Regions from separate parts of the Pseudescherichia sp. genome, predicted to be linked through region 2. Evidence: predicted binding sites of a transcription regulator. Region 2 holds the regulator's gene; each other region holds the start of a gene.
What was found. The regulator LexA, encoded in region 2, represses DNA repair genes until DNA is damaged. The targets are predictions, from matches to a motif close to TNCTGTATGTACATACAGNA.
Positions count from the first base shown of each region.

Region 1: RTX96_RS00410 (YebG family protein) is a predicted target of LexA. The motif match lies at 2,586-2,605, and genes of this name have one in related genera.
Region 3: dinB (DNA polymerase IV) is a predicted target of LexA. The motif match lies at 1,801-1,820, and genes of this name have one in related genera.

Region 1 covers NZ_DAMBWA010000001.1:80,668-84,831, forward strand. The annotation lists gene ptrB (oligopeptidase B) at 1-1,009, opposite strand, end outside; gene RTX96_RS00400 (tellurite resistance TerB family protein) at 1,094-1,753, opposite strand; gene yebF (protein YebF) at 1,849-2,196, opposite strand; gene RTX96_RS00410 (YebG family protein) at 2,262-2,570, opposite strand; gene purT (formate-dependent phosphoribosylglycinamide formyltransferase) at 2,702-3,880, shown strand; gene kdgA (bifunctional 4-hydroxy-2-oxoglutarate aldolase/2-dehydro-3-deoxy-phosphogluconate aldolase) at 3,952-4,164, opposite strand, start outside.
Region 2 covers NZ_DAMBWA010000012.1:55,461-59,624, reverse strand. The annotation lists gene RTX96_RS15850 (conjugal transfer protein TraF) at 1-638, opposite strand, end outside; gene zur (zinc uptake transcriptional repressor Zur) at 993-1,508, shown strand; gene RTX96_RS15840 (CsbD family protein) at 1,584-1,793, opposite strand; gene lexA (transcriptional repressor LexA) at 2,059-2,667, opposite strand; gene RTX96_RS15830 (diacylglycerol kinase) at 2,776-3,144, opposite strand; gene plsB (glycerol-3-phosphate 1-O-acyltransferase PlsB) at 3,274-4,164, shown strand, end outside.
Region 3 covers NZ_DAMBWA010000008.1:214,892-219,055, reverse strand. The annotation lists gene lpcA (D-sedoheptulose 7-phosphate isomerase) at 1-48, shown strand, start outside; gene RTX96_RS13055 (class II glutamine amidotransferase) at 95-862, shown strand; gene dpaA (peptidoglycan meso-diaminopimelic acid protein amidase) at 833-1,576, opposite strand; gene dinB (DNA polymerase IV) at 1,852-2,907, shown strand; gene pepD (cytosol nonspecific dipeptidase) at 2,994-4,164, opposite strand, start outside.

The sequences.
Region 1 (4,164 bases), on a different contig from region 2:
AGCCGCGCTGGCGCTCCTCCACCACCAGCCAGTCGGTAAACAGCGTAAAGCCCTCCAGCATGATGTGTTCCCGGGGCGGGATCAGCACTTCCCACTGCTTATCGTTGCGTACCTTGGTCCGATAGAGGCCAAAGTTTTTCCCCTCGCGGTTTGAGCGCAGGTAGAAGGTGTGCTGGTAGTGATCGAGATTGTACTCGTGGTCCTTACGCCGGGGCAGGAACATGATAGGTTGCGCATCCGGCAACTCCGCATCCAGCAGCAGGCATTCACTGGTGGTCGCGCTGGCGAGGTAGATAATCACGTAGTGCTGAGAGGTCGTCTTATGCAGACTGACGTAGAACGTCTCGTCCTTCTCCTCGTAAACCAGCTCATCCTGGCAGGCAGGCGTCCCGATGGTGTGTCGCCAGACCTGATAAGGGAGCAGCGTTTTGGCATGCTTGCGCACGTAGTAGAGGGTTTCGGAGTCGTTGATCCAGACAAAGTCCGGCGTGACGTTATCCAGCATCTCTGGATACCAGTTGCCGCTCTCAAGATTACGAAAGCGCAGACCGTACTGGCGACGAGAGAGATAATCTTCCGCCAGCGCCATGATTTTATTATCCGGCGACACGGCCAGCCCGCCGAGGGTATAGAACTCACTGTGAGCAGCGCGCTTGTTGGCATCCAGCAGCACCTGCCACTCATCCCACTCGCAGCTAAGCACCGACTGGCGCTGATAGATGGCATACTCGCATCCCGGCTCATAGACGTGCCGGTAACGGTAGCCGTTGCGGGTATAGGGGGCGGAGACTTCGCGCTGGGGAAGACGATCGACAATCTCTTTTAGCAGGCGATCCTGTAACGCCTGCTGGGAGGCCATCACGTCGCGCCCGTAGTCGTTCTCCTGGTGCAAATAGTCCAGGACATCCTGATCCGAACGCGTATCGTCGCGCAGCCAGTAGTAGTTGTCTGTTCGCGTATCGCCATGCAGGGTCATGACGTGCGGTACTGTTTTTGCTTTTGGTGGCATAGCGTTATCTTTTCAGTTTACACCCTATAAGGGTGGCAAAACCCACGCATGTTGCAAGCGAAACGCGCCACCACCGCGTATAAGCTAGCCTGGCAGCGCGCTTTTTTGCGCTTTAAGGTCCTGTTCAATGCCGTCGCGCACGTCCTGAGGGATCTTCAGCGCGTCACCGAGCGCGTTAAGATAGCTGCGCTCCATAAAGTGATCGATATCGATAGCGGCACAGCTGAGGAAGTAGAGCTCCAGCGCCTCCTCCTCGTTACGCACATCGCGGGCTAATCGTTGGGGATCGAGCGGCTGCTCGATGGCCTGCGCTACCAGCGCTCTGCCCTGCTCCTCAACGCCCGCCTCCCGCATCTGCAGGTCAATCGCTTCGCGCTCGCGGGCATCGATATGGCCATCGCTCTTCGCGGCAAAGACCAGCGCCAGGATCAAACGTTCAGTGCGCACATCCAGCGGCGAGCTCTGCTGACCAAACTGCGGCTCATCCTGATGCGTACTGCGCACGCGATCTTTGTATTTGTTCCACAGCACCGTGCCGGCAACGGCCCCGCCGCCCATTAGCAGCGCGCTGGTACCGTATTTCGTAAGCAGCTTGCGGGATGAAGAGTTAGAGACCAGCAGCCCCGCCAGACCACCCAGTGCGCCCGGCACCAGCAGCTTGCTGAGTCCCTGCCCGTCGCCCGATGAGGCGGATGCCCCTTTCTGGCCCAGCAGCGACTGTAGTTGATTCATCCAGTTAGTCATAGTTCCCCCCGATTATTCTGCGTCAAACCACAGAGTAAGCGAGGGGGTGTCAGGAAATGTCTAAGCTGGCTAAAGAAGCGAAAATGCGGCTTTGGTTAACGATGGGTATAGACGGCCTTACCGCCTTTGCAGTCAACCGCCACCTGATAGTGGATGTCGGTATTTTTACCGCGAACGGTCAGCGGAACGGTCCACTTATCGTCTTTACCGGTAATCTCTTTGACGTTGATCCAGGCAACAGGGTCGGCCTGCCCCAGCGTCTCCTGGTCGTCTGCCCAGCGCGCAATGCGGTTTTGCTGATAGTCGCGCTTGACGCTGGCGGCGATACCGGCGGCATCTAGCCCTTCACAGCTGGGAAACTTCACTGATTTATTATTGGCAGCCTGTACGCTAACGCTGCCGGCCAGCAGGGCCAGGCCGAGCAGTGATTCTAATTTGTTCATGCTTATCTCCTGTGCGCATAACCCACTCAAAGCATGGTACAAATTACCGGCAGCGCAAGCTGCTGTTAGGCTGCTTTAGTGCGCTTCGCCGTCGGCATATCCGTTACGGTATCGCTTTTCTCCGACGCCGCGTCAGGGTCAGGCAGCTTACCGGAGCGGAAGACCGCACTGAGGGTCTCTTTTTGCTCAGCCAGCCACAGCGCCATCTGCTCACGCTGCTCGTCATCAAACGCAACGGGTGCATTTACCAGCACGCCCTCCAGCACTTCCGCCAGATCGAGCATTTTGTCGTACGCATCGGCTTCCTTCTTGCTGGCAAAAGACATTTTTTCCTCACCTTCGCGGATTACCACGTATTTGACTTCAACCGCCATAATGCAGCCTCATTTACCTGTTTATTTATACAGTATAATAGTAAGCATTTCATGGGCGGATTGCAAGCCGAAAAAAGACACGCAAACGTTTTCGTGTATAATAGTCCGAAATTTTTAACCGGGTGGATAGTATGACTTTTTTAGGTACCGCGCTGCGTCCGGCAGCCACGCGTGTAATGCTGTTAGGCTCCGGTGAGCTGGGTAAAGAGGTAGCGATCGAGTGCCAGCGGCTTGGCATTGAAGTGATTGCGGTGGACCGCTATGCAGACGCCCCGGCGATGCACGTCGCTCATCGTTCCCACGTGATCAATATGCTGGACGGCGAGGCGTTAAAGACGATAGTGGCACTTGAAAAACCGGACTTTATCGTGCCGGAGATCGAAGCCATTGCTACGGATACGCTGCTGGAGCTTGAGTCCCAGGGCCAGCAGGTGGTGCCCTGCGCCCGCGCCGCAAAGCTGACCATGAACCGGGAGGGGATCCGCCGCCTGGCCGCGGAAGAGCTCAGCCTGCCTACCTCAACCTACCGCTTCGCCGACAGCGAAGCCGCGTTTAGAGAGGCAGTTGCTGCGCTCGGCCTGCCCTGCATTATTAAGCCGGTGATGAGCTCTTCCGGCAAGGGCCAGAGCTTTATTCGCAGTGCTGATGAGCTGCACGATGCCTGGCAGTACGCCCAGCTCGGCGGGCGCGCCGGAGCGGGACGCGTCATTGTTGAAGGCGTGGTGAAGTTTGACTTTGAAATTACACTCCTGACCGTGAGCGCCGTTGATGGAGTGCACTTCTGCGACCCCATCGGCCATCGCCAGGAGGATGGCGACTACCGCGAATCCTGGCAGCCGCAGCAGATGAGCGAGCTGGCCCTCTCCCGTGCCCAGGCTATCGCCCAGAAGGTGGTGCTGGCGCTGGGCGGCTATGGGCTGTTCGGCGTAGAGCTGTTTGTCTGCGGCGACGAGGTGATCTTCAGCGAGGTGTCGCCGCGCCCACACGATACCGGCATGGTCACGCTGATCTCTCAGGATCTCTCTGAGTTCGCTCTGCACGTTCGCGCCTTCCTCGGTCTGCCGATAGGCGGCGTGCGTCAGTATGGCCCGTCCGCTTCAGCGGTGATCCTGCCAGAGCTGAAGAGCGATAACGTAACCTTTGATAATGTGCAGTCTGCAGTAGGTGCGGGTCTACAGCTGCGCCTGTTCGGCAAGCCGGAGATTGACGGTACGCGGCGGTTAGGCGTGGCGTTAGCCACCGGTGAAAGCATAGAGGATGCGGTAGAGCGAGCGAAAAATGCCGCCGCCAGCGTACAGGTTGCAGGATAAAAAAACGGGCCATATGGCCCGTTTTTGTTGGCATTGCCCGGCGGCGCTTCGCTTGCGTGGACCTATGCTATTTACTGCTGCGCGCCTTCTACCGCTTCGCGAGCCAGTTTGGTGATGCGATCGTAGTCACCCGCTTCCAGCGCGTCAGCCGGTACCAGCCACGAGCCACCGATGCACAGCACGCTCTTCAGCGCCAGGTAGTCACGGTAGTTCGCCGGAGAGATACCGCCGGTCGGGCAGAAACGTACCTGCGAGAACGGGCCAGCAATCGCCTGCAGCGCTTT
Region 2 (4,164 bases):
CCAGACGCGGTAGAGTTCAAGTGGCTGGTAATAATATCCGAGCTGCGACCAAGGGCGACTTGCCCGGCATCAAGGAGGATTTCATTGCCGCGCAGGTAGTCAATATCCTGCTGGTCGACGTTGGAGCTGACCCGGGCATGGGCATAGGCCTTCGCCACGAAAGCAAACGACAGCACGTCGTTAGGAATGCTTACTGCAATACCAGCGCCCGCATTAGCACGCGCCGTTTTGCCGTCGAGAAACTCCAGCTCATCGGCTAAATCGGTCGCGGCGCCGCGCACCTGATTAATGGTTCCCGTTGGGTTAGTAATAAACTGAGCAAAGGTCAGGTTGTCGATAACGTTATCGTAATAGTCGACTTTGTCGCTGATATCGTCGATTTCATCCTGCAGATTATCTTTATCGCTAATCTGCGCCCGCACGCTCGGCAGGATGACAGTCACGTTATCATCCGGTTTAGCCTTCGCCAGCAGCGCCGGGTTAATCAGTACGCCGCTGCCATAGCTGGCGGATGCTACGCCGGTGCCGCCCATCGCATCACTACGCGCTTCTGCCCATGTATTGGCTGCCCCCGCCTGAGTGACTACCCCAAAAGAGACCGCAAGTGTTACCACTGAAAGCTTAAAAATTTTTTTCACAGTTTGCCCTGTCTTATTGATCAAAGGTCGATTTATGCCCTGCCAGTTATCGCCTGGCGAGAGGTGAACTATTGCTGTGAAAAGCGATGCTAAATGCAGCTAATTCGTTTTTTATCTGCATGAGAGTATTTTTATTCGTAACAATCTGCGTCTTTTTATAAACGCTCTTTACTTATAGAGGAGGAAATTCGATTCGGGAAGTTTTTCTGCTCTGAGCGTTGAAAAATTCAGGAAAATGCCAGGATGGAGATCGACGGTGGGTGCGGAACGATCGGCGGGATCTCGGCGTTTGTCGCAGGATATGATAAAGTGACGGTTTCAACGTTATTACATTACGTAACCTGAGGATGCCCTATGGATAAGACCACTTCGCAGCAGATGCTGGCACATGCTGAAACGCTGTGCGCGCAGCGCAACGTGCGCCTGACCCCGCAGCGCCTTGAGGTTTTGCGCCTGATGAGCCTCCAGCAGGGTGCAATCAGCGCCTACGATCTGCTCGATCTCCTGCGCGTCTCAGAGCCGCAGGCCAAGCCGCCGACGGTTTACCGCGCTCTCGACTTCCTGCTGGAGCAGGGTTTTGTGCACAAGGTCGAGTCAACCAACAGCTACGTGCTGTGTCACTTCCTCGATCAGCCTACCCATACGTCTGCGATGTTCATCTGCGATCGCTGCGGCGTGGTAAAAGAGGAGGCGGCTGAAGGCGTGGAAGATATTATGCACGCGCTGGCGGCCAGGATGGGCTTTGCGCTGCGTCATAACGTCATTGAGGCGCACGGGTTGTGTGCAGCGTGTTCAGAAGTGGAAGCCTGCCGTCATCAGGGCCAATGTCAGCACGATCACAGCATTTTAGTGAAGAAGAAACCGCGTTAGGTTAAAAAGTGGTGGGAAGAGTCGGTACGTCCTTGTACCGTCGGGCAGGGTAGTCAAACTGTTAATCCAGGGTGATTACCAGCGATACTCGTTACGGGTTTCCCAGTCGACCACCTCTTTCTCAGCCTGGTCTTTTTGGTAGCCATAACGTTCCTGAATTTTACCGACCAGCTGGTCGCGTTTACCTTCAATAACGGTCATGTCATCGTCCGTTAATTTACCCCATTGCTCTTTCGCTTTACCTTTGAACTGTTTCCAGTTACCGCCGACTTCGTCTTTATTCATAATGGTATCCTCATCATCGTTCGGTGTTGAATAGCAATATTCGTTGGTCCTTCGTTACGTTCTTTATCTGCTGAACGTGATAATAATTGTAGCTAAGGATTTTCTAAGCTGGGGATTATTCGGAATATTTAACCATTCAGGCGCGAACAAACAACAGGAAGGCAAGGCTAGAAGGCAAGGCTAAAGGAGGTGAGAAAGAGAGAGGAGGAAAAACATTAAGCGCTGTGACAGCAGAAGGTTAACTGCCACAAGCACTTATATGCTATCAGAGCCACTCGCCGTTGCGAATGACGCCGACCGCCAGACCTTCAATACTGAAGTTCTGCTGACGAAGGTCAACAACGATGGGATCGAAGTCGCTGTTTTCAGGCAGCAGCTGCACGGTATTGCCCTGCTTTTTCAGCCGCTTTACCGTCACTTCGTCATCAATACGCGCCACAATCACCTGGCCGTTACGCGCTTCCTGCGTTTTATGTACTGCCAGCAGATCGCCATCCATGATGCCAATGTCTTTCATCGACATCCCGCTAACGCGCAGCAGGAAATCGGCGCTGGGCTTAAACAGTGACGGATCGACTTGGTAGTGGCCCTCGATATGCTGCTGTGCCAGCAGCGGCTCACCGGCAGCGACCCGGCCAATCAGCGGCAGGCCATCTTCCTCTTCCTGCAGCAGACGGATCCCGCGCGATGCGCCGGAAACAATCTCAATGACGCCTTTGCGCGCCAGCGCTTTCAGGTGTTCTTCTGCCGCGTTTGGGGAACGGAATCCCAAACGCTGCGCAATTTCAGCACGCGTCGGCGGCATGCCGGTCTGGCTGATGTGATCGCGAATGAGATCAAACACCTCTTGCTGCCTGGCTGTTAACGCTTTCATCCCGCCCCCTGGGTGTATATACAGTTATGCTGTGAGTATATACAGCAAAAACCGTTTTTGAAACCAAATTTTGAGCAAAACCGCCGCGCAAGGCCGATTTTGCGCGCCTTAGCGGTAATGTGGCCAGAGCAGAATGCCCCAGGTGGCCAGCGCGAGCAGAATAGACATCAGCACCGCTGCCGAGCCCATATCTTTGGCCCGGCCGGAAAGCTCATGGAAATCAGTCCCGATACGGTCAACAACCGCCTCGATCGCGCTGTTCAGGATCTCCACTATCATTACCAGCACAACGGACCCAATGAGCAGCACGCGGGTAATGGCGTCTACGTCGAGCCAGCAGGCAATGACAACGGCAAGGATCACCGCGACGGACTCCTGGCGGAAAGCGGCTTCGTTCAGCCAGGCAGCGCGAACGCCCTTCCATGAGTACCCTGCGGCTTTAATGATTCGGGTTAAACCAGTGGTATTATTGGCCATCAAAAGAACCTTTTTACGTAATTATCGTCAATGTCTATGCGAGCGTACCGAGGTACAAAAGATATTCTGCGCGCTTTCTGATATTCTTGCGGCGCAATGGCATTATTAACCAGAGGCTTCACATTGTTTATGTCCGGCTGGCCACGAATTTACTACAAATTACTGAATTTACCATTAAGCGTGCTGGTAAAAAGCAAGTCGATCCCGGCAGAACCTGCCCAGGAACCTGGACTCGATACCTCACGCCCTATTATGTACGTTTTGCCTTATAACTCGAAGGCAGACTTGCTGACGCTGCGTGCCCAATGCCTGGCGCACGAGCTGCCCGACCCGCTTGAACCGCTGGAGATCGACGGTGCGCTGCTGCCTCGCTATATCTTTATTCACAGCGGGCCGCGTGTCTTTAGCTGGTACACGCCGAAAGAAGAGTCCGTTAAGCTGTTCCATGATTATCTGGATCTCCACCGTAACCACCCGGACCTGGACGTGCAGATGGTGCCGGTATCGGTGATGTTTGGCCGCTCACCGGGGCGCGAAAAAGGCGAAGTGAATCCGCCGCTGCGCATGCTGAACGGCATCCAGAAGTTCTTTGCCGTCTCCTGGCTCGGTCGCGATAGCTTTGTGCGCTTCTCCCCGCCGGTCTCCCTGCGCCGGATGGCCACCGAGCATGGCACAGACAAAATTATCGCCCAAAAGCTGGCCCGCGTAGCGCGCATGCACTTTGCCCGCCAGCGGCTTGCCGCCGTGGGTCCGCGCCTGCCGGCGCGCCAGGATCTCTTTAACAAGCTGTTGGCCTCAAAAGCCATTGCCCGCGCGGTAGAAGACGAAGCGCGCAGCAAAAAGATCTCCCATGAGAAAGCCCAGCAGAACGCCATCGCACTGATGGAGGAGATTGCGGCCAATTTCTCCTATGAGATGATCCGCCTGAGCGATCGTATCCTTGGCTTTACCTGGAACCGGCTCTATCAGGGCATCAACGTGCATAACGCCGAGCGGGTCCGCCAGCTGGCGCACGACGGT
Region 3 (4,164 bases), on a different contig from region 2:
ATCCACATCTTGATTCAACTGATTGAAAAAGAGATGGTGAAGGCTTAAGACGTCGTACGGGGGCCCGGCCCCCGATGAGCTGTGGAGGTGTTGTATGTGCGAACTGCTCGGGATGAGCGCCAATGTGCCTACCGATATTTGCTTTAGTTTTACCGGGCTGGTTCAGCGCGGTGGGGGAACCGGGCCGCACAAAGATGGCTGGGGCATCACCTTTTATGAAGGCAAAGGCTGTCGCACGTTCAAAGATCCGCAGCCCAGCTACAACTCTCCGATAGCGAAACTGGTTCAGGACTACCCGATCAAATCGTGTTCGGTGGTGGCCCATATTCGGCAGGCCAACCGGGGAGAGGTGTCGCTGGAGAATACCCACCCCTTTACTCGCGAGCTATGGGGTCGCAACTGGACCTACGCCCATAACGGCCAGCTGACGGGCTATAAGTCGCTGGAGACCGGTAACTTCCGTCCGGTGGGTGAAACCGACAGCGAGAAAGCGTTTTGCTGGCTGCTGCATAAGCTCACCGCGCGCTATCCGCGCACGCCGGGTAATATGGCGGCGGTATTTAAGTACATTGCGACGCTGGCAGGGGAGCTGCGTGAGAAGGGCGTATTCAATATGCTGCTGTCAGACGGACGCTACGTCATGGCGTTCTGCTCGACCAATCTGTTTTGGATCACCCGCCGAGCGCCGTTTGGCGTGGCCAAGCTGCTGGATCAGGATGTGGAGATCGATTTCCAAAAAGAGACCACGCCGAATGACGTGGTCTCTGTAATTGCTACCCAGCCGCTAACCGGCAATGAAACCTGGCATAAAATTATGCCAGGGGAGTGGGTGCTATTTTGTCTCGGAGAGCGTGTAGTTTGACGCCAGCTGAGGCTGGATCGCGCCGCTGCTGTTAAGCGGCTTGCTCACTACGTAACGACCGTCCACCACCGAAACGACCGGCGGCTGGTGGAGGGTATTGAAGTAGTCATAGCCCGGCTTCAGCTGCTTCCAGAAGTCCGCGTAGAGCGAATACTTATGGCGCGCCATATTGGCATCGGTCATACGGAACGGATAGATGCTTACCTGCACGCTCGGTTGACCAAAGACCAGGGCACCTGTGACGAACTGGAAGATCTCATCAATACCGGAGTCGGTCATGGCGTAGCAGCCCACTGAGACGCACGCCCCGTGGATCATCAGGTATTTTCCTTCATAGCCGTGCGAGCGATCGTAGGCATTAGGAAAACCGATGTTGATCGCCTTATAGAACCGGCTGTCAGGCTTAAGCTGGCTGCGCTGAATGCTATAGAACCCTTCCGGGCTTTTGAAATCGCCCTGGCGCTGTTTCGGACCGAGGCCACCGGAGTAGTTACAGATCTTATAGCTATCCATCAGCTGGTACTGCTCGCCCATCTTGACGTACAGCTCAAGCGTGCGCTCTTCCTTGAAGATCTGGATATAGACCGGGGAACCCATTAACTGCTGCTTATATTCTTTACTAACGGGCGTTGTTGAGCTGTTGCTGCTGAGCAGGCCGGCAAACGAGACGCACGGTATTGTAAGCATCGCAATGAATAATGCGATTATGCGCATACTACTTGTTCCTTGATAAAGCGGTTACCACATTGCCAGGACGGCAAAAGAGATCCGAAATCAGACTAATCTGTATTAGGAGCGCTCACATTATCACCCCCGTATTTTTTCGCAAGCCCGCCAGGCGGAGTTTACAAATTGTTTTGCTCAGACCCCATCATACCGCTATTCAAGACCGTTGGCTAAGCTTGTGCATACGCGGTGCTTCTCATTTTATCTGCAAAAGCTGTATACTTATCCAGTGAGGGCAGAGACTTCCCAGGCAAAATAAGCAGATGCGAAAAATAATACATGTTGATATGGACTGCTTTTTCGCAGCGGTTGAGATGCGCGACAATCCCGCCCTGCGAGATATCCCTATCGCCATCGGCGGAAGCCGCGAGCGCCGGGGCGTCATCAGCACCGCCAACTACCCGGCGCGCAAGTTTGGCGTACGCAGCGCCATGCCTACCGGAATGGCGCTCAAGCTCTGCCCGCACCTCACTCTGCTGCCGGGGCGCTTTGACGCCTATAAAGAGGCCTCGCGCCATATTCAGGCGATCTTCTCCCGCTACACGTCGCGCATTGAACCGCTCTCGCTGGATGAAGCCTTTCTCGATGTGACCGACAGCGTGCACTGCCACGGCTCGGCTACCCTGATGGCCCAGGAGATCCGCCAGAGCATCTTTAACGAGCTGCAGCTCACCGCCTCGGCGGGCGTTGCGCCGGTCAAGTTTCTGGCCAAGATCGCCTCCGACCTGAACAAGCCCAACGGGCAGTACGTCATTACCCCGGATGAGGTGCCTGCCTTTTTGAAGACGCTACCGCTGTCAAAAATTCCGGGCGTCGGTAAAGTCTCGGCCGCAAAGCTGGAGACGCTCGGCCTGCGCACCTGCGAGGACGTGCAGAAGAGCGACCTCGCCATGCTCCTCAAGCGCTTCGGTAAGTTTGGCCGCGTGCTCTGGGAGCGCAGTCAGGGGATCGACGAGCGGGAGATCACCGGCGAGCGGCTGCGCAAGTCGGTGGGCGTAGAGCGTACGCTGGCAGAGGACATCCACGAGTGGGAAGCGTGTGTGGCGATCATCGAGCGCCTCTATCCGGAGCTGGAGCGGCGGCTGACCGCCGTTAAGCCGGATCTGCTGATCGCCCGCCAGGGAGTGAAGCTTAAGTTTAACGATTTTCAGCAAACCACCCAGGAACATGTCTGGCCGCAGCTGAATAAAGAGGATCTGATCGCCACTGCGCGCAACGTGTGGGAAGAGCGGCGGGGAGAGCGCGGGGTGCGGCTGGTGGGGCTGCATGTGACGCTGCTCGATCCGCAGCTTGAGCGGCAGCTGGTTTTAGGCCTGTAAAAAAGCCCGGTGGCGGCGTCGCCTTACCGGGCCTACATTGTTGAACCGTAGGCCGGGTAAGCGTAGCGCCACCCGGCGTTTGCTCGTTACTTCGCGGGGATCGCCTTCAGCAGTTCGGTCAGCAGGGTCCAGTACTGGCCCACGCTTTCGATGTGTACCTGCTCATCCGGGGAGTGCGGACCGGTGATGGTTGGCCCGATAGAGACCATATCCATATCCGGGTACGGCTTTTTAAACAGGCCGCACTCGAGACCGGCGTGGATCACCTGGATGTTCGGCGTTTTGTCGAACAGACGCTGATAGGTTTCACGTACCAGCTGCATTACCGGGGATTTCGCATCCGGCTGCCAGCCTGGATAGCTGCCTTTTGCCGAGGTCTGCGCGCCTGCCAGCTTGCCTAACGACTCCAGCATGCTAACCACATACTCTTTACCGCTGTCGATCAGGGAGCGGATCAGGCAGATGATCTCTGCGCTGTCATCCTGCATGGTCACTACGCCCACGTTCAGGGAGGTTTCCACTACGCCTTTCGCCACGTCAGAGTTGCGGATCACGCCGTTCGGCGTGGCGTTCAGTAGCTGAACGAACGCATCACGGGAAGCGGTGGTCAGCGCAGCTTTATCAGAGGCAACGCTCTCCAGCTGTACGGTCAGGTTCTTCTCTTTAATTGCCAGCTCGTTGGTCAGGATAGCCTGGTACGCATCCGCCAGCGCCTTCAGCTGTTCAGCTTTATCTGCGGCAACGGCCACGGTGGCGAAAGCTTCACGCGGAATGGCGTTACGCAGCGTGCCGCCGTTGAAGTCCAGCAGGCGCAGATCCAGCTCGGCAGCATGGTCGGCGAGGAAACGTGCCAGCAGCTTGTTGGCGTTGCCAAGACCGAGATGGATATCACCGCCGGAGTGGCCACCTTTCAGGCCCTTCAGCGTCACGCGGAACGTCTCAAAGCCAGCGGGAACCGCTTCGCGAGAGAGGGCCAGGGTAGAGATAAAGTCGATGCCACCGGCGCAGCCCATGTAGATCTCACCCTCTTCTTCAGAGTCGGTGTTGATCAGGATATCCGCCTGTAACCAGCCAGCCTGCAGACCAAACGCGCCGTCCATACCGGCCTCTTCGGTCATGGTCAGCAGCACTTCCAGCGGGCCGTGGGCCACGGTGTCGTCTGCCAGCACTGCCAGCGCAGAGGCCATGCCGATACCGTTATCCGCGCCCAGGGTCGTGCCACGGGCTTTTACCCACTCGCCGTCAACGTAGGGCTGA